DNA from 3 places in the Marinobacter shengliensis genome. Region 2 is predicted to be linked to each of the others. Evidence: predicted binding sites of a transcription regulator. Region 2 holds the regulator's gene; each other region holds the start of a gene.
What was found. Region 2 encodes FliA, which starts transcription of late flagellar genes. Its sites were predicted from a motif close to CTAAAGTTTNNNNNNNNNNNGCCGNTAA; they were not measured.
Positions count from the first base shown of each region.

Region 1: fliD (flagellar filament capping protein FliD) is a predicted target of FliA. The motif match lies at 3,146-3,173, and genes of this name have one in related genera.
Region 3: QUE75_RS01460 (methyl-accepting chemotaxis protein) is a predicted target of FliA. The motif match lies at 5,054-5,081, and genes of this name have one in related genera.

Region 1 is NZ_AP028062.1:2,791,200-2,799,165, reverse strand. It holds gene QUE75_RS12825 (nucleotidyltransferase family protein) at 171-533, shown strand; gene QUE75_RS12820 (flagellin N-terminal helical domain-containing protein) at 1,059-2,516, shown strand; gene QUE75_RS12815 (flagellar protein FlaG) at 2,588-3,022, shown strand; gene fliD (flagellar filament capping protein FliD) at 3,216-5,183, shown strand; gene fliS (flagellar export chaperone FliS) at 5,250-5,648, shown strand; gene QUE75_RS12800 (substrate-binding periplasmic protein) at 5,668-6,435, shown strand; gene QUE75_RS12795 (argininosuccinate synthase) at 6,511-7,722, shown strand; gene QUE75_RS12790 (AraC family transcriptional regulator) at 7,933-7,966, shown strand, end outside.
Region 2 is NZ_AP028062.1:1,599,729-1,607,694, reverse strand. It holds gene QUE75_RS07330 (protein phosphatase CheZ) at 1-732, opposite strand, end outside; gene cheY (chemotaxis response regulator CheY) at 753-1,136, opposite strand; gene QUE75_RS07320 (RNA polymerase sigma factor FliA) at 1,296-2,039, opposite strand; gene QUE75_RS07315 (MinD/ParA family protein) at 2,072-2,884, opposite strand; gene flhF (flagellar biosynthesis protein FlhF) at 2,955-4,271, opposite strand; gene flhA (flagellar biosynthesis protein FlhA) at 4,329-6,503, opposite strand; gene upp (uracil phosphoribosyltransferase) at 6,729-7,367, shown strand; gene QUE75_RS07295 (uracil-xanthine permease family protein) at 7,370-7,966, shown strand, end outside.
Region 3 is NZ_AP028062.1:329,860-337,825, reverse strand. It holds gene potB (spermidine/putrescine ABC transporter permease PotB) at 1-795, opposite strand, end outside; gene potA (spermidine/putrescine ABC transporter ATP-binding protein PotA) at 788-1,909, opposite strand; gene QUE75_RS01465 (TRAP transporter substrate-binding protein) at 2,040-3,104, opposite strand; gene QUE75_RS01460 (methyl-accepting chemotaxis protein) at 3,221-4,897, opposite strand; gene QUE75_RS01455 (CHAD domain-containing protein) at 5,131-6,480, shown strand; gene QUE75_RS01450 (cation diffusion facilitator family transporter) at 6,497-7,270, opposite strand; gene QUE75_RS01445 (LysR family transcriptional regulator) at 7,364-7,966, shown strand, end outside.

The DNA.
Region 1 (7,966 bases), 1.2 Mb from region 2:
ATTGATGGTTTTTAGATCAGGTTTTGAGCAGGGTAATGCCTGGCGCCGGAAAGTTGGCGTGGGGGATGGGAAAAGGATTGCCGGTTTTGTGGAGTTGCGTTGGTACATTTCACTCCACCAAATGTCCTGGGGTCTGACCCCAAAGGTATATGGGGCTCTGTTATCGGGCTATGATAGAGTCTAAGCATTCTCGTGACCGGGTAGAGCATCATGGCAGAGACCCCATTCCAGATATATTCAAAGAACACGTCGGCGACCTTGCAGAACTCTGTAGGCGTCATCATGTCAGCCACCTTGCGGTTTTTGGTTCGGCCACAACGGATCGTTTCCGGGAGGAAAGTGACCTGGATTTTCTTGTGTCTTTTGATGCCGACTCGTCAGCTCGACAAACAGCCGCTGCTTTCTTTGATTTGAAACTTGGGCTGGAGGCGTTTCTCAATCGGCCCGTTGACTTGATCATCAAGGCCTCTTTAACAAATCCGTATTTTCGGCAATCCGTGTTGACGGGCCAGAGGGAGCTTTATGCAGCCTGAGGCTTGCCGTCTTAGTAATAGTTACTGCTGTTAATAGACGATAGCTCCACCCCAGCTTCCTTTAGCTGTATCTCTGCCTCCGCAAGTGCGCTAAGTAGGTTATCGAAGACTGGCGCCCAAGGCGTGGGTAAATTGGAGTTACCTGTAACTATGCATTCTTTGGATGCTAGTTGTTCGTTTTTCACAACTTCATTAAGGAGTTGCAGAAGGTGGCAATAAGTCTTTTTCAAAGTTCCAATATCCATAAATTTTCCTTTATTTGAATCAATAGTTGTAATGACAAGCTAACACGAGTTTCGTATCCGTCAAGATAGCCTAACGCAGTGCCGTGCCATGGGGTTCTCTCAAAGAGAGTCGCGGGGCTCAACTTCGACGTTTTACATTCCTTTACAAAATCGTTGAAATTTTTTCTAAAGCAACCGGGTGGGGTGCCGTTAAGTGGAATAACAGGGCGGCGCTCCCAACTGAGAACCGGGCGCCAGACCTTTTCCATGAAATAACGACATCTGTCGAAGGAGAAGCAATATGGCTCTCGGTATTAACACTAACGTCGCTTCACTGAACGCCCAGAACCAACTGAGCAAGTCTCAGGGTCAGAATGATCAGGCTCTTCAGCGCCTGTCTTCCGGCCTGCGTATCAACTCCGCCAAGGACGACGCTGCCGGTCTGGCGATTTCCACTCGCTTCCAATCTCAAATTTCTGGTCTGAATGTCGCGACCCGTAATGCTAATGATGGCATTTCTCTAGCCCAGACGGCAGAGGGTGGTCTGGATGAGATCACCAACAACCTGCAGCGGATTCGTGAGCTCGCGGTTCAATCGGCAAACGCCACGAACAGCGCATCTGATCGGTCGGCACTGAACGCTGAAGTCCAGCAGCGGATTGCGGAGATTGATCGAATCGCCAGCCAGACGTCCTTCAACGGTCTGAAGGTTTTGGATGGTAATTTTGGAACAGATGCTTTCCAGGTCGGTGCCAACGCAGGTGAGACAATCTCGATCAACCTGAGTCAAGGGGTTCGGGCTGGTCAGATTGGGCAAATTGCTGAGCAGGAAAGCGCTAATCGTGTTGACGGCAACTCCACCTCAGGTACAGGTACCATCGCTGTAGGTACTGGCGCAGCAGTTAATATTGGGGCTTCAGTGGCTGGAACTGAGGCTGGTCAAAGCTCCAGTAGTGCATTTGCTAAAGCTGAGGCGATTAAAAGCGCTGGAATTGCTGGCTTGACGGTTGAGGCAGAAACTACAGCTGAATTCACCATTGCAGACACAACTGGCACAGGAGCGGGTGCGAACTACACGCTTGAGATTAATGGTGTTACTGTCCTGGATCAGGATCAGGAAAATAATGGGGTGCTTACTGTAGCGCAGATTAAGGACGCCATTAATGCTGAATCTAGCGAAACAGGTGTTGTCGCCTCACTTTCGGGGTCGGATCTGACTCTGACAGCTGCGGATGGGCGTGATATCACTATTAACCAGATTGTTGCCGGCGGAGCTGGTGGTGGTTTGACTGCAGCTGCTGGCACTACACTTGGGACGACTGCCGGGGCGACTGCTACCAACGGCGGAAAGCTAACCTTAAGTGCTTCTGAGAAAATTACTATTGCTGGAGATGGTGTAGCTCTTGGTTTCGCCAACAATAACACCGTTATCGCAAAGGACACCAGCACGCTGTCGAGTGTTAAGGTTGATACTGTCGCTAACGCTAACGATGCCATCAAGCGGATCGATTCTGCAATCACTACAGTCAACGGGCTCAGAGGCGCGTTGGGTGCAATTCAGAACCGTTTTGAAAGCACTATTGCGAACCTCGCAACAACCTCGGAAAACCTCAGCGCCTCCAACAGCCGTATCCTGGACGCTGACTTCGCGGCAGAAACTGCCAACCTGGCTAAATCCCAGGTACTGCAGCAGGCCGGTATCTCCGTCCTGGCTCAGGCGAACGCCCGTCCGCAGCAGGTTCTGTCCCTCCTGCAGTAAGGGGCATAGCGGTAACGGCCGGAGCCCTCGGGTTCCGGCCTTCCGCCGTTGAAGGATAGCGAGGTAAAGCTATGAATGACGTTAACCTGAACAGCCCGGACCTGAAACTGGTGCGCTCTGGCGCCCAGGCTCCGGCGAAGGCAATGTCGTCATCTCAGGCCGAGGGCCGGAACGCCCCTGACCTTGCTGCTTCGGCTGCCGGTACCCGCCAGGTGCAGGCTCCCCAGGTTGCTCAACAGGCTTCGCAGGCTGAAAAGCTGCAGGCCCGTAATGAAGAGCAGCGCAAGGAACTGAACGAGGCGGTTAGCCAGTTGAATGACTTTGTTCAAACCGTGCAGCGGGATCTCCAGTTTGAAGTGGATAACGACATGGGCCAGACCATCGTAAGGGTGGTTGATCAGCAAACCCAGGAAGTGATCCGCCAGATCCCGGACGAAGTGGCAATGAGGTTGGCAGAAAAATTGCAGCAGGACGAACCGCTGACGTTGTTTAACATCAAGGTGTAAAAGCTTGCCGCTTTTGCGCGGATGAAAACGACGGTATTTCAGCACCGCCGCCTCTGAGAAGAGCCGGCGGTGTTCTGCGTTTACGCACTGTTACAAATCGGCATAGGAATTTTCCGAAAAAAGGCAAAGTTTTGCCGCCTGCTGCCGATAAACTGATCAGTACAGAGATTCGCCCCCCTGAGGAGGCACGGTTATGGCCAGTATTTCATCGTTAGGTATCGGCTCCGGCGTTTTGACGTCGGATCTTGTCGACCAGTTGGTGGCTGCGGAGCGCAGGCCCACGGAAGTTCGGCTGGATCAGAAAACGGAACGCACAGAGGCGCTCATTTCCGCCTATGGCAAGTTGCGCAGTGCCGTCACAGAGCTGCGCCTGCCTATGCGACAGCTCGGTTCTGCGGATGCGATGAAGTCGTTCTCGGCCACGTCCTCGGGTAGCAATATTGATGTGTCGGTGGATGCCAGCAAGGCCAGCCGCGGCTCTTACAGCCTCGATGTGAAAAGTCTGGCGCAGTCCCAGGCCCTGGCCAGCCGGGATGTGTTCGCCGACCGGGATGCCACCAGCGTTGGCCGTGGCACCATGACGCTTCAAGTGGGTGACAAGACCACCAACATCACCATCGATTCTTCCAACGACACCCTGCAAGGCCTGGCGAATGCCATCAACGAGGCCAATGCGGGCGTGTCTGCCGGTGTAATTGATACCGGCAACGGTTTCCAACTGGTGTTGTCTGCGGATGAGACCGGTGAAGCCAATGCCGTGAATATTTCCGTTACTGAAGATGGTGCCGCTCCGGGTTTGAGCCGGTTCGCTTTTGACACAGCAGATCCCGATAACGTGGATGGCATGCGCCAAACCATTGCGGCGAGCGATGCGGTGATGGAAATCAACGGCGTAGAAATTCGCCGGGCCACCAACACCATTGAAAATGTGGTGGACGGGCTGACCTTCAACATTACCGGTGAGGGTAAGTCCACTATTAAAGTGGAGCAGGACACGGCGGCGGTTGCCGAGCGTGTTCAGGCGTTCGTGGATAAGTTTAACGAGCTGCAGGGTACTATTCGTGAGCTGTCTTCGTTCGATAGCGAAACCGGCCGGGGCAGTATTCTGACCGGGGATTCCACGGTTCGGAACATTCAGAACCAGTTGAAGCGGGTTTTAACAGATATTATTCCCGGGCTGGAAAACGCCAGTGTGCGGAGCCTGGCAGATGTGGGTATCAGCACCGATTTTCGTACTGGTGAGCTGCAGTTTGATAGTCAGAAGTTTCAGCAGCAGCTTCGGGAAAACCCGGATGATGTAACCGCTCTGTTTGCCGAGCAGGGCAGAACTAGCGATTCCCAGGTGGAGTTTGTTCGTAGCGGCTCTAATACTCGCCCGGGTGATTACAGTATTAATGTTACCCAGATGGCGACTCGGGGCAGCCTTAATTACTCTGTCCCAAACACCGCAGACGCGATTCAGGTTCAAGCAGATAACAGCTTCACGTTCCGGGTGGATGGTGAAACCACCACAACGGTCTCGATTGCTGCAGGTGATTATTCCGGTGAGGATTTTGCCGCTGCCATTCAGACTGCCCTTCGTGAGAATACTGCGTTGAGTGCAGCTGGGCGGTCGGTTCAGGTGGCATATGATGCCGCAGAGGGGCTGACCTTCACCTCCAATCGCTTTGGTAGTGATTCCAATGTGAGCCTGACCGGGCTGAGCAACGTCACGGGGCTGAACACCGCCACCGGCAACGCCGGCCAGGATGTCCAAGGTACCATTAACGGCCAGACTGCCCAGGGCGACGGCCAGGTGCTGTTCCTGGCAAACAGTGCCGGTGGCGATGCCGCTGGTCTTCAGGTGCGTATCACCGGTGGTGACGTTGGTAATCGCGGCTCGGTGAAGTTTATTGAAGGCGTGAGTGAACGTGCGGTAGATACGATTACCAGCATTCTGGGTGCAGACGGTGCCTTGAGCTCCCGGACTGATGCCCTGAACCGGGATTTGGAGCGCATCCAGGAAGACAGAATCAAGCTGGATTTGCGGGTTGAGAGCTATCAGGCCCGTCTGGTGGCCCAGTTCAGCGCGGCGGATTCCCTGATCTCCCAGCTCAACAATACCCGGGATTACGTGACTCAGCAGCTGGCGGCCCTGGCGCCGAACCGGCAGAACGATTAATTCAGCTATACTGATGGTTGGTCAGCCAACCATGGCATACCGGACAACGGTGACACGAGGTTATTTATGAACGGTTTACAGGCTTATCAGCGCGTTAATACTCAGACCAGCATCACCGATGCAGACCCGCACAAGCTGATTCAGCTGCTGTATAACGGCGCGATTGAGCGGATTAACATGGCCAAGTCCAAAATTCAGGCCAAGGATTACGCAGCCAAGGCTCAGTTGCTCAATAAAGCCATTGAGATTATCGGTGGCCTGCGGGCGTTCCTGGATTTCGAAAAGGGCGGTGAGCTGGCCACCCGGCTGGAGGCTCTATACGACTACATGGAGCGCACCTTGCTGGAAGCCAGTGCCAAGAATGACGTTGCCAAGCTGGATGAAGTGCTGACCCTGCTGCGTTCCGTGAAAGACGGCTGGGATGGCATTCGTGATGAGGTGGTGAGCCAGCAGCAGGCGGTTTGAGTTAGCGTTGGTCGAACATATGGCGTTTTTTCGCGGGCTGTTGGTGGCCTTTCTGTTTGTAGCTGCCCAGGCCAGCGCTAGTGATAAAGTTGTCGGCTCAAGCGAGAGCCTTCCAGCCAGTTCGCCGGCGATGTTTGCGATTCCGGATGTCTGGCCCTGGGGCTTTCAGGATGATCAGGGTGAACTGCAAGGCAGTCTGATTACGCTGATGGACCGGTTATCAGAACTCTCGGGTGTGCCCGTGAGTGCGCAGTTGCTTCCTCTGCGGCGGGTCATCCTTGACCTGCTCACGGGGCGCGCAGAGTTTACTTTTCTGTTTCAAAGTCCAGACCTGGACGACAACGCTTTTCCCGTCGATACCGTACTTCAGCTTAATCTGATGCTGATGGCGTTGCGTGACACCGATTTCCCCCTGACTCTGGAAGGCCTGGCCGGCAAGCGGGTTGGCTATGTGCGGGGTACCTATCTCGGCGAGTCGTTCAAAGCGGATGAGGCCGTGCTGAAAGTGCCGGTTTATAACATTCGGCAAGCCATTGAAATGCTGATGCTGGAGCGGATTTCTGCGGTGCTTGCCAGCGATCACAACATCGCGATGACGATTGATGCTTACGGCTTTCCAGCTGAAGAGTTCCGTCTGCAGGAGCATGTAAAAGGCCAAAAGGCCCGGCTGTATATGTCACCAGACAGCGGCAACCCGGAACACGCTCGCCTTTTCAAAGAAGCGCTGCAACACATGCGTGACAACGGCGAGTTACAGCGCATTTTCCAGACTTCTTCCGCCCAATAGCCATTCCCCCCGCACTCCCGTACAATACGCACCTTCTTTTCAATACATCCATTCTGTTCAGTCTGGAGCAAGGGCATGTCTGATATCAAAAAGGTGGTGCTGGCTTATTCCGGTGGCCTGGATACTTCCGTGATCGTTCGGTGGTTGCAGGACACCTATAACTGTGAGGTGGTGACCTTCACCGCCGACATCGGCCAGGGCGAGGAAGTTGAGCCGGCGCGCGCCAAGGCGGAAGCGTTGGGCGTTAAGGAAATCTACATTGAGGACCTGCGCGAAGAGTTTGTGCGCGATTACGTGTTCCCGATGTTCCGCGCCAATACCATCTATGAGGGCGAGTACCTGCTGGGTACCTCCATCGCCCGCCCGCTGATTGCCAAGCGTTTGATCGACATTGCCAACGAAACCGGCGCGGATGCGATTTCCCACGGTGCGACCGGCAAGGGTAATGACCAGGTACGTTTCGAACTGGGTGCCTACGCGCTGAAGCCGGGGGTGAAGGTAATTGCGCCTTGGCGTGAGTGGGACCTGAACTCCCGTGAAAAACTGCTGAAGTACTGCGAAGAGCGCAACATTCCGGTGGAAATGAAGAAGGGCAAGAGCCCGTACTCCATGGACGCCAACCTGCTGCACATTTCCTACGAAGGCATGAACCTGGAAGACCCCTGGGCGGAAGCCGAGGAAGACATGTGGCGTTGGAGCGTGTCTCCGGAAGCCGCGCCGGATAAGCCGACATACGTGGAGCTGACCTACAAAAAGGGCGACATTGTTGCCGTTGATGGCCAGGACATGAAGCCCCATGAAGTGCTGGAAACCCTGAACAAGGTGGCTGGCGCCAACGGTATTGGCCGCCTGGACATCGTAGAGAACCGCTACGTGGGCATGAAGTCCCGTGGCTGCTACGAAACCCCGGGTGGCACTATCATGCTGCGTGCTCACCGCGCCATTGAGTCCATCACTCTGGACCGCGAAGTGGCCCACCTGAAAGACAGCCTGATGCCCCGCTACGCTGAGGTCATTTACAACGGCTACTGGTGGTCCCCGGAGCGCGAAGCCCTGCAGGCACTGATCGACCAGACCCAAACCTACGTGAACGGCACCGTTCGCCTGAAACTCTACAAAGGCAACGTGGACGTAGTTGGCCGGAAGTCTGACGACTCCCTGTTCGACGAAAAGATTGCCACCTTTGAGGAAGACCAGGGTGCGTATGATCAGAAAGACGCCGAAGGCTTCATCAAGCTGAACGCGCTGCGGCTGCGCATTGCGGCTGGGAAAGGGCGGAAGCTGTAGGGTCTGACCTAGGGGTCTGTCCCAAGGGTCTGTCCCCGCATGGGGACTGACCCACATTTGCCCGTCCTTGCCACTTAACTCGAACCCATCCGTCCAAAATGGGTCAGTCCCCGTTCGGGGACAGACCCTGAGGACAAACCCTATAACACCCCAGCCCTACCCATTTTCGGTTATACTCGCTGCATAAAATCAACAACCAAAGCAGTCGTCATGACCCCTCTTGGAACCGCCTCTGTCGCCGCCC
Region 2 (7,966 bases):
ATCATCACGCTCCTCAGCCTTGATCTGAGGCCCTACCCCTTTTTCGGCCGATTCTTCTTTTTCTTCAATCTGGTGCACGGTGCCGGTGAGCTGGTCCACGTGGCTGGCCATCACCACCAGGCCAAGCAGGTTCTCTTCGACTTCTTTCACAAGAGCCGTTACTTTCTGGATAACCTGCCCGGTAAGATCCTGGAAGTCCTGGGCCAGAAGGATTTCTGACAGGTTGCTGTACAGGGTATCGGAATCTGTGGCCAGGCCCGCAAAGAAGCGATCAATGCGGCCGTACAGCTCCCGGAATTCTGCCGGCTCCATTTCCCGACGACGCAACCGCTGCCATTCGTCTCGCAGGGCGGTCGCTTCGTCGCGCATGGTATGCGCCACCGGCATGCTTTCTTCGACCAGGTCCATGGTGCGATTAGCCGCCTGGCTGGTCATCTGGACAACGTAGGCCAGCCGATCCGAGGCATCGGACATCTTGGACAAGGCTTCTTTCTGCTCGGCACTGCGGGCGTCTATCTGAAAATTCCGGATAGCCTCGTGCAGGCTCCGGGTCAACCGCCCCACTTCCCGATAGAGGCTCTGGTCGCGAACTTCACTAAGCTCGTTGATCACCGACATCGCACGGGCGTAGTTACCGGAACTGATGCATTCGGCCAATTCGGAGCTTTGCTGCTGGAGCTTTTCGGTTACCTCCGGGTCGAGGCCCTGATGGTTCTCGTTCTTGTCAGTCATGACAGCCATCCGACCTCTGGTTACTGGATTCGCTCGAAGATCTTCTCAATCTTTTCCTTGAGAACGGCAGCGGTAAACGGTTTGACGACGTACCCGTTAACGCCGGCCTGCGCCGCCGCCACAATCTGGTCACGCTTGGCCTCCGCGGTTACCATCAGCACCGGCAGGTTCTTCAGGTTCTCGTCTGCCCGCACCGCCTTGAGCAGATCAAAACCCGACATGCCAGGCATGTTCCAGTCGGTCACCAGGAAGTCGTACTTGCCGCTCCTGAGCATGGGCAATGCAGTGTTGCCATCGTCCGCTTCATCCGTATTGGTGAAGCCAAGATCGCGCAGCAGATTCTTGATGATTCGCCGCATTGTGGAAAAGTCATCCACAATGAGAATTTTCATGTTTTTGTCCAATGGGACCTCCAGTCAGTAACACCCGGATTTCATTAAGCCTTTTGAAAGTCTAGCAGGCCGCTGCTTTAACCGCTTATTGTGTGGTGTTTGGCCGCGTTGTAAAGCGCCGGTTACCAAAATCTACACAGTTACGCGCCGCGCGGTCAGCGCCGGCCCGGTTTATTCTGGCTCGTCTTCCCGCCAATCGGACAACCGCCCCCTGAGACGAAGGGCCGCCTGGCTATGAATCTGGCTGACCCGGCTCTCGCTGACGCCCAGCACCGCGCCGATTTCCTTCAGGTTGAGCTCTTCCTGGTAGTAGAGGCTCAACACCAGCTTTTCTCGCTCAGGAAGCTCTTCGATTGCCTCTGCCAGGCTTTTCTGGAATGCATTTGATGAAATGCCATCCAGGGGATTATCGCTGGCCTCTGTTTCTTCTATCGGCAGCTCCCCGGATTCATTGAGCTCATCAAGGCTAAAAAGTCGGCCACTGTTGGCGTCTGCCAGGGAAGCATGATATTCCGACAGGTCAATGCCCAGCTCTTCGGCAACATCGACATCCTGGGCCTCGCGCCCGGTGCGGTCTTCAACCGTTTTGATGGCTGCCGCGATACGGCGGGCATTGCGGTGAACGGAGCGGGGAACCCAGTCGCCCTTGCGGATTTCATCCACCATGGCACCGCGGATACGAATGCCTGCGTAGGTTTCAAAGGTGGCACCCTTGCCGGTGGAATAGCGTTGTGCAGCTTCCAGCAGGCCAATCATGCCGGCCTGCATGAGATCTTCAAGCTGAACCGAGGCCGGCAAACGGGCCATCAGATGAAGGGCGATTTTCTTGACCAGCGGCGCATGCTCCTCAATCAGCTGAGAGGGGCCTTTTGCGCCAGCCTGATGGTAGATTCCCAGGTTTTTCGCCAATGTCATGTATCCGGTTTTCTTATAGGACTGGATTCAGATCAGACTTCGACGAGCCGCTCCACGAAAAACTCCAGATGCCCTCTTGGCGATGATGGCAGCGGCCAGCTGTCCACTTTCTCTGCCAGGGCACGGATCGCCAGCGACGCCTTAGCCCGTGGATAGGCATCCAGAACGGCCCGCTGCCGCTGAACGGCTTTTTTGACGGCTTCGTCGTACGGCACGATACCTACATATTGTAGTGCTACATCAAGGAAACGCTCGGTGACACGGGTCAGTTTTTCATACAGATGCCGGCCTTCCTGCTCATTTCGCACCTGATTCGCCAGAATACGGAAACGGTTGGTGCCGTAGTCGCGATTCATCAGTTTGATCAGGGCATAAGCATCGGTAATGGAGGTAGGCTCATCGCACACCACCAGCAGCAATTCCTGGGAGGCCCGCAGGAAACTGACGACCGACTCGGAAATACCGGCTGCTGTGTCAACAATCAGCACATCAATCTGGTCACCCAGCTCGCTGAAGGCGTTGATCAGCCCTGCATGTTCCATCGGGCTCAACTGGGTCATACGCTGGGTGCCGGACGATGCGGGGACAATCTTGATACCACCCGGGCCGTTGACCAGAACGTCCTTGAGGTCGCACTCGCCACTGAGCACATCCTGCAGATTGCGATTGGCGGTAATGCCCAACAGCACGTCGATATTGGCAAGGCCAAGGTCTGCATCCAGCAACACCACCCGCCGGCCTTTCTGGGCCAGCGCGATACCGAGGTTGACGGACACATTACTCTTGCCGACACCGCCCTTGCCGCCGGTAACCGCAATCACCTGAACCGGATGTGGTCTGCTCATACTGTTATCAGTCTCTTACTGCGTTCTTGTGTGGGCGCAAACGGCAGCGCACCGGCTGTACCACCGGGCCTCAGGCCCCTTCTGCAACGGCCTGGCCGTGCTGCATTGTTTTCAGGCGTTCTACGCCCAACCGCACCAGAGGAATGGCCTCTGCCCGGTGCAGGTCTTCGGGAATCTTCTGGCCATCGGTATACCATGCCACTGGCAGGCCGGTTTCCATGACAAAGCCCAAAGACTCACCCAGTGTCAGCGCTTCGTCAATCTTGGTCATGACGCAGCCTGCAAGGTTTGCCATCTTATAGCAATGCCACACGGATTTCATGATGCGCGGCTGGCTGGTGGCAGACACGACCAGATGGGTACGGATATTGTGATCGCTCCGGGCCAACTCCGCCAGCTGTTCCTGATAACCGCGATCCGAGCTGGTCAGCCCGGCAGTATCAATCAGAACCAGGTGCCGGTCTGACAATTCGTCCAGAATGTCATCCAGGGAATGACTCTCGTCCACAACCCGGACCGGAACATTGAGAATACGGCCAAACACAAACAGCTGTTCATGGGCTGCCACCCGGTAGCGATCGGTGGTGACCAACGCCAGGGAATCCGGCCCGTGCTCCAGTACATATTGGGCTGCCAGCTTGCCAATGGTGGTGGTCTTCCCAGACCCGGTTGGCCCCACCAGCGCATAGACGCCGCCGGCCTCAAGCCAGTGTTCCCGAGCGGTACGTACGCCGGTGGCCAGCATCTTCAGGGATTGCTTCCAACCGTCTTCCAACCTGCCGGCGCGATGCTGACGGGACAGAGAGGTTGCCAGCTCCGCGCCCAGGCCAAATTCCTGCAGCCGCTCTGCAAGCCTCTGCTGAACCGCATTGGATGCCGCGACTGCAGGCTTCTCGGGTACCGAGGTACGGCCGCTGACCATCTCTCTCAGGGAGTTGATTTCCGCTCTCATGCTCGCCAACTCATCCGAGTAGCCCGCCTCTGATCGGCCACCTGCATTGCCCACCGAGGTCGATCCACCAGCCAACTCACCTGACCAGTCGGCACCCGGCCGATCATCAGCCAGTGCACGATCATATTCCGCGCCGACACCCGCCCGCTTCTCCCGCACTTCGCGAATGCGACTGCGCGATCGGTTCAACTCTTCTTCCAACCGACGATGCTGGTCTGCCTGCAGCTCCGCCAGGCGCGAGCCGTTGGTGGCCTGTGCCGCTTTCTCGCCAAGGCGCTGGCGTGCCATATTTTCGTCATAGTCCAGGGCCGTCACAATTTCGACGCCTCCGTCCACCCGGCGATTGGACAAAATAACGGCATCCGGCCCCATCTCATGACTAACCTGTTTCAGGGCTTCGGCCATGGTCTTTGCAAAAAACCGTTGTACTTTCATAACGCTTCATCCTCCACCGGCGTGCCCGAATCGGGTGTTCGCCTTGCCCTGCCGGCCTTACTGGCCAACAGAGGCGACTATCGTGATCTGTTTGTTATCCGGAATTTCCTGGTACGAGAGCACATGCAAACGCTCTACCCCATAACTGGCAAACTTTGCCAGCACTGGCCGCAAGGGCCCGGAAACCAGAAGAATCGCCGGCTTGCCCAGCATTTCCTGGCGCTGAACACTGTCCTGAAGAGACCGCTGCAGCTTTTCCACCATGTTGGGCTCAAGCACCAGGCCAATATCTTCCTGTCCGCCGGATTGTTGACTCTGCTGAACAGACTTAAGCAATAACTGTTCCAGATCGGGATCCAGAGTGATCACCGGAATCTCGGCATCGTTGCCACAGATGCTCTGAACGATCATTCGGCGAAGCGCCTGGCGAGCCAGGGTGGTCAACAGTTTCGGGTCCTGGCTTCTGGGGTGCACGTTAACAATGGCCTCGGCAATGGAGCGCATATCCCTGACCGGCACTTCTTCCCGGAGCAGGTTCTGCAGTACCCGCAGCAGGACGCTCACGGAAATCGTCGTAGGCACCAGCTCCTCCGCCAGTTTCGGAGCCATTTTCTCCAACTGGTCCAGCCACTTCTGGGCCTCTTCATGGCCGATAAGTTCATGGGCGTGCTTTTGCAGAATCTGGTTAAGGTGGGTAGCCACCACCGTGCTGGCATCCACCACGGTATAGCCCAGGGTCTGGGCCTGGTCTTTCTTGTCTGGCTCAATCCAGATGGCATCCAGGCCAAAGGCCGGATCTTTGCCTGCAATGCCTTCCACCTTGCCAAACACCTGGCCCGGATCAATGGCCAGCTCACGTTCCGGGTGAATCTCCGCCTCGGCAATGGTCACACCCATCAGGGTGATGCGGTAGACGTTTGGCATCAGGTCCAGATTGTCCCGAATGTGCACTGACGGCATCAGGAAACCCAGATCCTGAGACAGTTTTTTCCGAACCCCCTTGATGCGACTGAGCAGCTGCCCGCCCTGGGATTTATCGACCAGAGGAATCAGCCGGTAGCCCACTTCCAGACCAACGATGTCAACGGTCGCCACATCATCCCAGCCCAGCTCCCGGGTTTCACCGGGCGCCGGCAGCGCCTGTCCTTCTGCGCCGGACCGATCCTGAACCACCTCGCCACCGGCACGGGGCGCTCCACCAGCCATGCCGCCACGACCGGCGTAAACGCCCTCTTCTTCCACAGTCTGGCTTTGCTTTTTCCAGATCAGCCAGGCCGCACCGGCGGCAAGGCTGCCCAATCCCAGGAAGGCAACATGGGGCATGCCCGGAATCAGACCCAGGATAATCAGGATGACTGCGGCAATACCGATGGCCTTGGGCGCGTTGAACATCTGATGAATGATCTGCCCGCCCATGTCCTGGCTGGCCGTTACCCGCGTTACCATGATGGCAGCGGAAGTAGACAGCAACAGTGATGGAATCTGGGCAACCAGGCCGTCACCAATGGTCAGCAGCGCGTACCGCTGCATCGCCAGGCCAAAGTCCAGGCCATGCTGGAGCATGCCGATCGAGATACCACCAATGATATTGATCGCAAGAATCAGCAACCCCGCAATGGCATCGCCCTTTACAAACTTGGACGCACCATCCATGGATCCATAGAAATCCGCTTCCTGGGCAATCTCCGAACGGCGGCTTTTGGCCTCGTCCTGGTTTATCAGGCCCGCGTTCAAATCCGCATCAATGGCCATCTGTTTGCCGGGCATGGCGTCCAGGGTAAAACGGGCACTGACTTCCGACACCCGGCCGGCACCCTTGGTGACTACCAGGAAGTTGATGATCATCAGGATGGCAAACACCACCAGACCAACCGCATAGTTCCCGCCAATCAGAACCTCACCGAACGATTCGATCACCTTACCGGCAGCATCACCACCTTCGTGACCGTTGAGCAGGACAATCCGGGTAGAGGCAACGTTCAACCCCAGGCGCAGGAGCGTGGCAACCAGCAGTACCGTCGGGAACGACGCGAACTCCATCGGCCGAAGCGCGTACACACACACCAGCAGAATGACGATGGACAAGGTGATGTTGAAGGTAAAGAACACGTCCAGCAGGAAGGCCGGCATGGGCAGGATCATCATGCCCAACAAGCCCATAAGCATCAGTGGAATACCGATACTGCCCCGCGTCAGGGTTTTGACGTTACTCAGAACTAACGCTCTGTCCATGCTGGATACTTCTCCGCTCTGCCGTGCTTTTCAGAACTGTCAGGGTCGAAAATCTGACGCGGCGCGCCAATCTGGGAGAGTTATCGCAAGAACCGTACCAGGCCTTACAGTTTTTGATATTTACCGCACGACCAGCGCCTGACGCGGGCGCCCAGATACGGTATCCTTGCGCCATTTATTGCATCCGAAATCAAGCCCGAACATTCGAACACACAGGTGACCCCAATGCCGATCCACGAAGTGAAGCACCCCCTGATCCGCCATAAACTCGGCCTGATGCGCCGCGCCGACATCAGCACCAAGAATTTTCGTGAACTGGCACAGGAAGTTGGCGCACTTCTGACCTACGAGGCGACCAAAGACTTCAACCTGCAGGAAAAAACCATTGATGGCTGGGCCGGGCCGGTGACCGTGGAACAGATTCACGGCAAGAAAGTCACCATCGTGCCGATTCTGCGCGCTGGCCTGGGCATGCTCGACGGCGTGCTGAGCCTGATCCCGGTGGCACGAGTGAGCGTAGTGGGCCAGATCCGCAACGAAGACACGCTGGAAGCTGAAACCTACCTGGAAAAATTGGTGGGCGAGCTGGACCAGCGCATGGCTCTGATTATCGACCCGATGCTGGCCACCGGTGGCTCCATGATCTCCACCATCGACCTGCTCAAGAAAGCCGGCAGCACCGAAATTCGGGCCCTGGTGCTGGTGGCCGCGCCAGAAGGCATCGAGAAAGTGCTGGAAAAACACCCGGACGTTTCCATCTACACCGCTTCTGTTGATGAGCGCCTGAACGAGAAAGGCTACATCCTGCCTGGCCTGGGTGATGCCGGTGACAAAATCTTCGGCACCAAGCAGAAGGACGTCTGAGCATGCAGGAACACACCCATGAACCCGTATGGAAGCAGGCACTAGCCGGCTCCCAGATGCTCCTGGTCGCCTTCGGCGCCTTGGTATTGATGCCCCTGATCACCGGGCTGGACCCCAACGTGGCGCTGTTTACCGCCGGCGTCGGCACCCTGATTTTCCACATAGTCACCGGCGGCCAGATCCCCATTTTCCTGGCCTCATCCTTTGCCTTCATCGCGCCGATCATCGCCGCCAAGGGCCGCTTCGGGCTGGAAGAAACTCTTGGGGGCCTGATGGCGGCCGGCATCCTGTACATCATCCTGGCCGGCGCCGTGCGGGCACGGGGCACGGGCTTTGTCACCCGCCTGCTGCCGCCGGTGGTCATCGCCCCGGTGATTATGACCATCGGCCTGGGACTGGCATCGGTGGCGGTGCATATGGCCTCTGGCCGCACCGGAGACGGCGCCGCCGAACTGGTGCCCTACAACACCGCCATCGTCATCGCCATGATCTCCCTGGCCGTCACCATCGTCATGTCGGTCTGGGCCAAGGGCATCTTCCGGCTGATCCCAATCATGTTTGGCGTTATCGTTGGCTACACCCTGTCCTGGTTCGCCGGC
Region 3 (7,966 bases), 1.3 Mb from region 2:
GGCCAGGGTCAACACGATGCTGGCAGCGGCGCCGAAGGGCCAGTTACGAGCATCCAGGAACTGGTTCTTGATGACGTTACCCACCAGCAAGTTGCGGGAGCCGCCGAGAATATCCGGCACAAAGAACAGCCCCATGGCCGGCAACAGCACCAGCATAACGCCCGCCAGCACACCGGGCAGGGTAAGCGGCACAATCACATGAACAAAGGTCGCCAAGCGGCCGGCGCCAAGATCGTGAGACGCCCGAAGCAAATCTTCCCTCAGGTCATCAAAAACCGCATACAGCGGCAGGATCATGAACGGCAGCAGCAAATACACCAAGCCGACAATCACGGCTCCCTCGGTGTAAAGCATCCGCAGGGGCTCTTCGATTATGCCCAGGGACATCAGCGCGTTATTCAGCAGGCCATTGGTGGCCAGCAGCAGCTTCAGGGCATAGGTGCGCACCAGTGAATTGGTCCAGAAGGGTACGATCAGCAGGAAAATCAGCAACATTTGCCGCTGCTTGCCAACCTTGGTCAGCGCCCAGGCGAAAGGATAGCCGATCAGCAGGCAGATCAGGGTGGTCATGGCCGCCATGTACAGGGAGTGCAGGAACACGTCCAGGTACAGGGGGTTCATCAACTGCCGGTAGGCGTCCAGGTTCAGAGGCAGGGACAGAAAGCTGCCTGGGTCCCGGGTCATCACGCTGGCGCCCACCACCAGCAGATTCGGGGTCAGTACCAGGAACAGCAGCCAGCCCCAGACCAGCACCAGTACCGCCGTGCGAAACGGCTGCTGCGTGACGCTACTCATCCAGGTTGGCTTCCGCTTCAGCTTCCGGGCTCTCCATGGGAAGCAGCCATTCCCAGCCATCTACCCAGCTCACCTTCACCGGCTCACCCAATCGGTAGTCAAAGGTGGGATCGTCTTCGTCGAAGAATTCCGACGCCAGTACCTCGGTGCCGTCCTCAAGGTGAATAACCGAATCCAGGGTGCTGCCCTTGTAGTTCCGCTCCACCACCTTGCCGGCCACACCGTCATCGTCATCCGGCGCCAGAACCCGGATGTCCTCCGGGCGCAACAGAACGTGCAGGGGCTGGCCGGCGGCCACCGGGAAGTCGGGTTTGCGAAAGGTGCGTTTCAGGCCAAACACATCCACGGTAATGGTGTCATCGCCGTTGGCTTTGTCGATGCGGCCCGGGAAGAAATTGGTCTCGCCCACGAACCGGGCGGTGAACAGGTTGGCCGGCCGCTCGTAGACTTCCCTGGGAGTGCCCAGTTGCTGGATCAGGCCATCCTTGAGCACCACGACCCGGTCTGACATGGACAAGGCTTCTTCCTGGTCGTGGGTCACGAATACGAAGGTAATCCCGAGTTCCCGCTGCAGGCGCTTAAGCTCCACCTGCATGGTACGCCGCAGTTTGTAGTCCAGGGCTGACAGGGGCTCGTCCAGCAGCAGCATCTTCGGCCGTTTGACCACCGCTCGGGCAATAGCCACGCGCTGCTGTTGGCCTCCGGAAAGCTGGTGTGGTTTGCGCCGGGCAAACTCCTCCAACTGGACCATGGCCAGGGCTTCGTCGACCCGCTGACGGATCTCTTCCTTCGGGCGCTTTTCCATTTTCAGGCCATAAGCCACGTTGTCGAACACCGACATATGGGGGAACAGGGCGTAGTTCTGGAACACGGTGTTGAGCGGGCGTTTCTCCGGCGGGGTGTGGGTCAGGTCCTGGCCACCCAGCAGAATGGTACCGTCATCCGGATGCTCAAAACCGGCCATCAACCGCAACAGGGTGGTTTTGCCACAACCGGACGGCCCCAACAGGGTAATGAACTCGCCATCAAGGATCTCCAGATCCAGCGAATCCAGTACCGTTTTGCCGTCAAATTGCTTGGAGAGGTTGCTCAGAGATAGCAGTGTCTGTTTCATCGGCCCTGCCCACAGAATGAGCGGCTTATTTTTCCAGAAACAGGGGCAAACAGAAAGGGGCGTCGGGATAATCCGCAATCCCGACGCCCCTTGATCTCAGCTCACTTCGGCAGGTTTGCCAACATGCTGCTCACTGATCTGCAACGCTATCCAGATAGGCTTTGTCAGAAATGTTGGTCCAGGGCCGTACCTGTCCGAGGTAGTCGCGCTGGGAGGTGATGATTTCACGGGCCAGCTCGTCTTTCTCCGCGAACTCATCCAGCAGGCGATTGGTGGTGTCACGCAGGGCGTTGATCACTTCCGGCGGGAACACTTTGTGGGTGACGTCCGGATAGTCCTCGGTCATGCGGCTCCAGGCGACACCGCTCTCGTGGGTGCTCTGGATGTACATGTCATAGGCTGCGGTGCGCATGGATACCCGCAGAATTTCCTGAAGATCGGCCGGCAGCGAATCCCAGGTTTTCTTGTTGATCAGGAACTGCACCTCGGCATTGGGCTCCTGCCAACCGGAATAGTAGTACTTGGCGATCTGGTGAAAGCCCATCTGGAAGTCCAGCGCCGGGCCAACCCATTCCACAGCATCAATGGTGCCCCGCTCCAGGGCGGTGTATAGCTCGCCTGGCGGCAGGTTGGTAACCGCTACACCCAGCTCGGCCATCACTTCTCCGGCAAAGCCCGGGGTGCGCATCTTCAGGCCTTTGAGGTCGTCCAGGGAGTTGATTTCCTTGCGAAACCAACCACCCATCTGGTTGCTGGTATTACCGCCCGGAAACGACAGCAGGCCATAGGGCTCATAAACCTTCTGCATCAGCGCCATGCCATCATCGTGGTAGAACCAGGCATACATTTCCGGCGTGATCATGCCAAACGGTATGGTGGTGAAGTACATGGCGTTGGGGATGGTGCCCTTGTAGTAGTACGAGGCAGTGTGGCCCATGTCATACTGGCCGTTGCGCACCAGGTCAAAAATACCGAAGGGCGCCTTGTGCTTGTTCGAGGAATCGATTCGGAACTTCAGGCGGCCGTTGGACATCCGCTCCGCCATCGCGGCCATATTGCGGGGAGTCTCACCGAGGATTTTGGAGTTCGGGCCCCAGGTTTCAGCCAGGCGGATGGTGTAGGTTTTCTCGGCCACCGCAAACGGGCTGGTCAGCAGGGCAACCATCGTAAGGGCCGCCACGAAGATTCTGTGCATAGACATGGTGTTGGCTTCCATTGTTATTGCTTTGAGGGTAAAACGAACAAATAACGGAAAGCCATGATAACCGTGGAGGCCAGCCACGCCAATGCGGCAGGCCGGCCTCGCCGGTATCAGACCTTGAACTGGCTCACCAGCTCGCGCAGGTTTTCACCCAGCCGCGCCAGCTCGTGACTGGCTTCATTGGTCTGGGTAACACCGGTGTCACTGCGCTGGGCCGCATCCACAATACGCACCACGTTCTGGTTGATTTCTTCCGCCACCTGGCTCTGCTGCTCCGCGGCCGTGGCAATCTGGGTTACCTGATCATGGATCTGGGTCACCGACGTCACAATGGTGTTCAGCGCACCAGTGGCGTGATTGATGCGCTCGACAGTGGCTTCGGAACTCTTGCGGGAATGATTCATCCGTTCAACAGACGCCTTGGATTCGGCCACAAAGCCATCAATCATTTCCCGAATCTGATCGGCGGATTCCGCAGAGCGTTTGGCCAGCTGCCGAACCTCGTCCGCCACCACCGAGAAGCCACGACCGTGCTCACCCGCCCGTGCCGCTTCGATGGCCGCGTTCAGCGCCAGCAGGTTGGTCTGCTCGGTGACTGCATGGATCACATCCAGAACCTGCTGGATATCATTGGACTTCTCCGCCAGGGCGTTGATGCTGGCCGCCGTGCTCTCCATTTCTTCTGACAGCTGGTTGACGGCTCCTTGCGCGCTGGTGATGGTTTCACCACCCTCACGGGCCATGCGGTCGGCGTCTGAAGCGGCGCTTTCCACTTCATTGGCATTGCCGGAAATCTGCTGGATGGTGGCTGCCATCTCGTTGATCGCCGACGCAATCTGGTCTGTTTCCGAGCCCTGTTCCTGAACCGACTGCCGGGTTTCGTTGGCCACACGGCTCAGCTCTTCGGCGGCCGAGGCGACCTGATCGGTGGTGGAGCCCACTTCACGAATAGTATCCTGAATCTTGACCACAAAATGATTGAACCGGCGGCCAAGTTCCGCCAACTCGTCTTTGCCATCCTCCGGCAAACGCTGGCGCAGATCGCCATCGCCATCGGCAATTTCCTGCATGATGTTACTGACTTTGTTCAGTGGCGCTGTCACGGTGCGGCCAATCACCAGGCCGATGATCAGGGACACAGCAACCACAATGAAGGTCACCAACAGGATAAAGCCCATGGCCGCCGCCATGGCCGAATCGATTTCCTTTCGTGCCTCAACCAATACCCGCTCAATATCGGTGACGTAGATACCGGCACCCATCATCCAGTCCCAGCCCGGGATGATGCTTGAATAAGACACTTTCGGCTCTACCTCGCCCGAGGCGGGGTTTGGCCAGTCGTACTCATAGAAGCCGTCGGTTCCCGCCGCGGAGAACAGATCCCGAACCAGTTTCTGTGTCGTGGGGTTGGTCGTCGGGCCCTCGCGGGAAGGGTCCGGAGCGTAGGCGAGATTATCCAGATTACGGGCGTAGGCAAAAACGTAGTTATCCTGCCCGAATGTGATGGAGCGTAGCCGTTTGCGGGCTTCCTCGCGGGCTTCTCTGTCAGATAACCCGGAGTTGTTCTTGGCATCCATGACCACTGCCCGGGCCGTTTCCACGAGATTCTTCAGGCCTTCCTTACGGGCATCCAGAAGCTCTTCCTCCAGGCGTTCTAACTCGGCTTCTCCGTTTGCCTGAATCTGGCTGGCGGTGATCCAGGCAATGGTACCCGCCGTAATCAGTACGGGCACCAGTACGCCAATCAACAGGCGGGCTCGGATGGTCAGGTTGCTCAACAATGTCATGGTTCTGCTCCGGATTGTCTGCTCAGGCCTCGGGATTATCCACAGTGCCACGTACAAGGCTGTTCCAGTTTGTTAACGCCTGTATACCAATACTTAAGTACAAACATGTCGACTTTGTTGCCAGGCCATTTGTATCAAGCCTTTCGGGTAGTTCGGGTATCGGCCGTCATGTAAACGACTTGAGCTTGTGTCAGACTAAAGTTTCATGTCAGCCGTGCCGGGGAGAGCTCACCGTGAAACACCTTTTTCTCATCCGCCATGCCAAATCCAGCTGGGATAACGACAACCTCAGCGACAAGGACCGCCCGCTTAACCCAAGAGGCGAGCAACAGCTGGCACCGCTGGGGCGGGCACTGCTGCGTTACGGGGCCATGGCAGGAGAGATTCACGCAAGCCCTGCCCTGCGCGCCCAACAAACGCTGAAAGGCATCCTGCCTCCCTCGATTGGTGAAGCACAGATTTACACTAACCCGGAACTCTATACCTTTGATTACCGGCGTCTATTACAGTGGCTGCAGAACTGTGACGATCAGGCGCAAACCCTGGCCATTGTCGGGCACAACCCGGCTCTTTTGGAGCTGGCAGCAACCCTGGTGCCGCACGCTCCCTTTGAACTCCCAACGGCCAGCTTTATTCACATACGGTTGCCAATCAAACACTGGCGCAAGCTCGGCAAACGGGAGGGGCGGCTTGAAACCTTCCTGACCCCTGTGGATTTCAGTTTCGAGGCGTTCAATCGCAAGAATCAGAAACGGCACAAGAACGCCGGCAAAGCGACGGTCAAAGACACTCCGTCAGTGCTTTTGGGGCAGGCCGAGAGTCTTGCCCAGTTACATCGGGGGGTGATGCTCGGCCTGGACGATGAGTTTCTCCACCAGTATCGCATTGCCCTTCGTCGCAGCCGCGCCGTGGCCGAATCCCTGGCCGAGGTAACCGGAAACAAATCACTGAAGAGCCACATTTCCCACCTGAAACGACACGCCCAGGCCACGAGCAACCTGCGGGACCTGCACGTATTCAGCCAGGATCTGCCGCAGCTATGCAGTGACCAGCCAGAACTCCTGAAGGCACTGGAGCAATGGGTCTGCGCGCGGGTGGACAAGGAACAGAAAAAACTGGCGAAACGGCTTGCAAGCAAACGTTACCGGCAGAGCCTGCACAGCTGGGAAGACGAGCTGCAGTCACGGCAATTCCGCAAACTGATCGACAAACTCAGTACCAGGGACATTCAAAAAAGCGTTGAGCACCGGCTACGAATGTTCAACCGGAAAACCGCAGAACTGCTGCACGACTCGCCAGATGAGGACATCCACAATCTGCGCAAACTCCTGAAGCGCATCCGCTACCTGATGGAACTGGACATCGACAGCTGGAAATCCGCCCTTAAGACCCTGCGACAGCGCCAGGATCTCTATGGCCGGTTCCAGGATCTGCATGTCCAGATTGAGCTGGTCAAACGGTTTGCTTCAAACTACCCGGAGGATCCAAACGGCGCACTTCAGGCACTGCTGGACCACCTGATCATCAAAAAGGACGACACCCGCAGACTGATTCTGTCCATCGGCGGGCTGAAAGCTGGCTGATGCCAGAACATCAGATTCAGATTCTGACCATACGAGCTTCCAGGAGCAGGTTGGGGCCCAGCTTCGCCACTCTCACCTGGCCCGGATTCAAGCCAAGGTCTTCCAGGGTTTCCTGGATATCGTCCATGGCCTCTTCCGAGGGTGCCGCCAGCAGCAACTCACGCACTGACTCCAGAATCATCTTCACCGGCACGGTCATGAAATACACCGAGATCACCAGCATCATCACCGGGTCTGCGTATACTGCCAGCTCTGACCACTGACTTTTCTCCAGCATCCAGGCGGCGGCAAAACCGATCATCACAGCAGCACTCAGGGCGCTGTCCATCAGCCACTGCCTCTGCTCGGCCCTGACCAGGCCAGAGTCGTTCTGGAAGCTGGACCAGCGCAGATACACCCACACGGCCAGGCAACCCACCACGTTCACCGCACCAAACACCATGGCCATGTCGGCGGCCACCGCACGGCCACCCTGCAGCAGCGAAACCACCGCCGAGGCCAGCGAAAGCACACACACCAGGGCAATAACCAGGCCTTTCACCGCAATCACCAGCGGCTCCACCGCACCCAAACCAAACGGATAATCTTCTGTTGCCGGCCGACGCACCAGGCGAGCGGCATAGAGAGAAAGCAGGGACAGCGCCAGACTGATCAGTGAATAGGCGCCATCGAAAAGAATGACCAGGGAATCAACCCAAAGCCCCCAGCCGATACCGACGACAGCAAACAAGCCCGCACCGGCCGCAGATAATGTCAGCGCCATATTTTCCCGCGCCAGAGAAGTAAACATTTTGACCTCCTGAGAATTGCCGGCCATATTATCGGCATCATCACGAAGGCGTGAGTCGCTGAGCGACGGAAAATCCGGCGCAACGAGATAAGCATGAAAACTTCCCAGATTAAAACCTTTCTGTCCGTAGTCCGGAACGGCAGCGTGGCCGCGGCCGCCCGCGAGCTGAACCGCAGCCGGACGACGGTCAGCACTGTGTTGGCCTCGCTGGAGGATGAGCTGGGGGTTGAATTGTTTGAACGCAGCGGTAACCAGCTGCATCTGACCTCCATCGGCCAGTCCATTCTCACCGACTGTCGGCGCTTTGATCAGGTCGCCGGCCAGATACAGGCCCGCTGCCAGCACCACCTGAGCGGCGCCGAATCGGTGTTGCGCATCGCCCGGGACGATGCCATTCCCGAGGACGTGTGGCGAGACATCCTGCGCCGCCTGAAACAGCGGTTTCCGCAAACCAGCCTGTCGATCTATCTTGCCCCTCCGCGAGAACTGCCCTCGCTGGTCCGTAACCAGTCGGTGGATGTCGCCTACGGCCTGATGCCGGAACTGATGAATGAGGGCTACCAATGGTTCCGCGAGCTGGCTGACGTGCGCATGCTGACCGTCGCTGCGCCCGAGCATCCACTTAGCCAGCTCAAACGGGTAACCCAGGACGATCTGATCAGCCACACCGAAATCACCATCGCCTACATGCAGGAT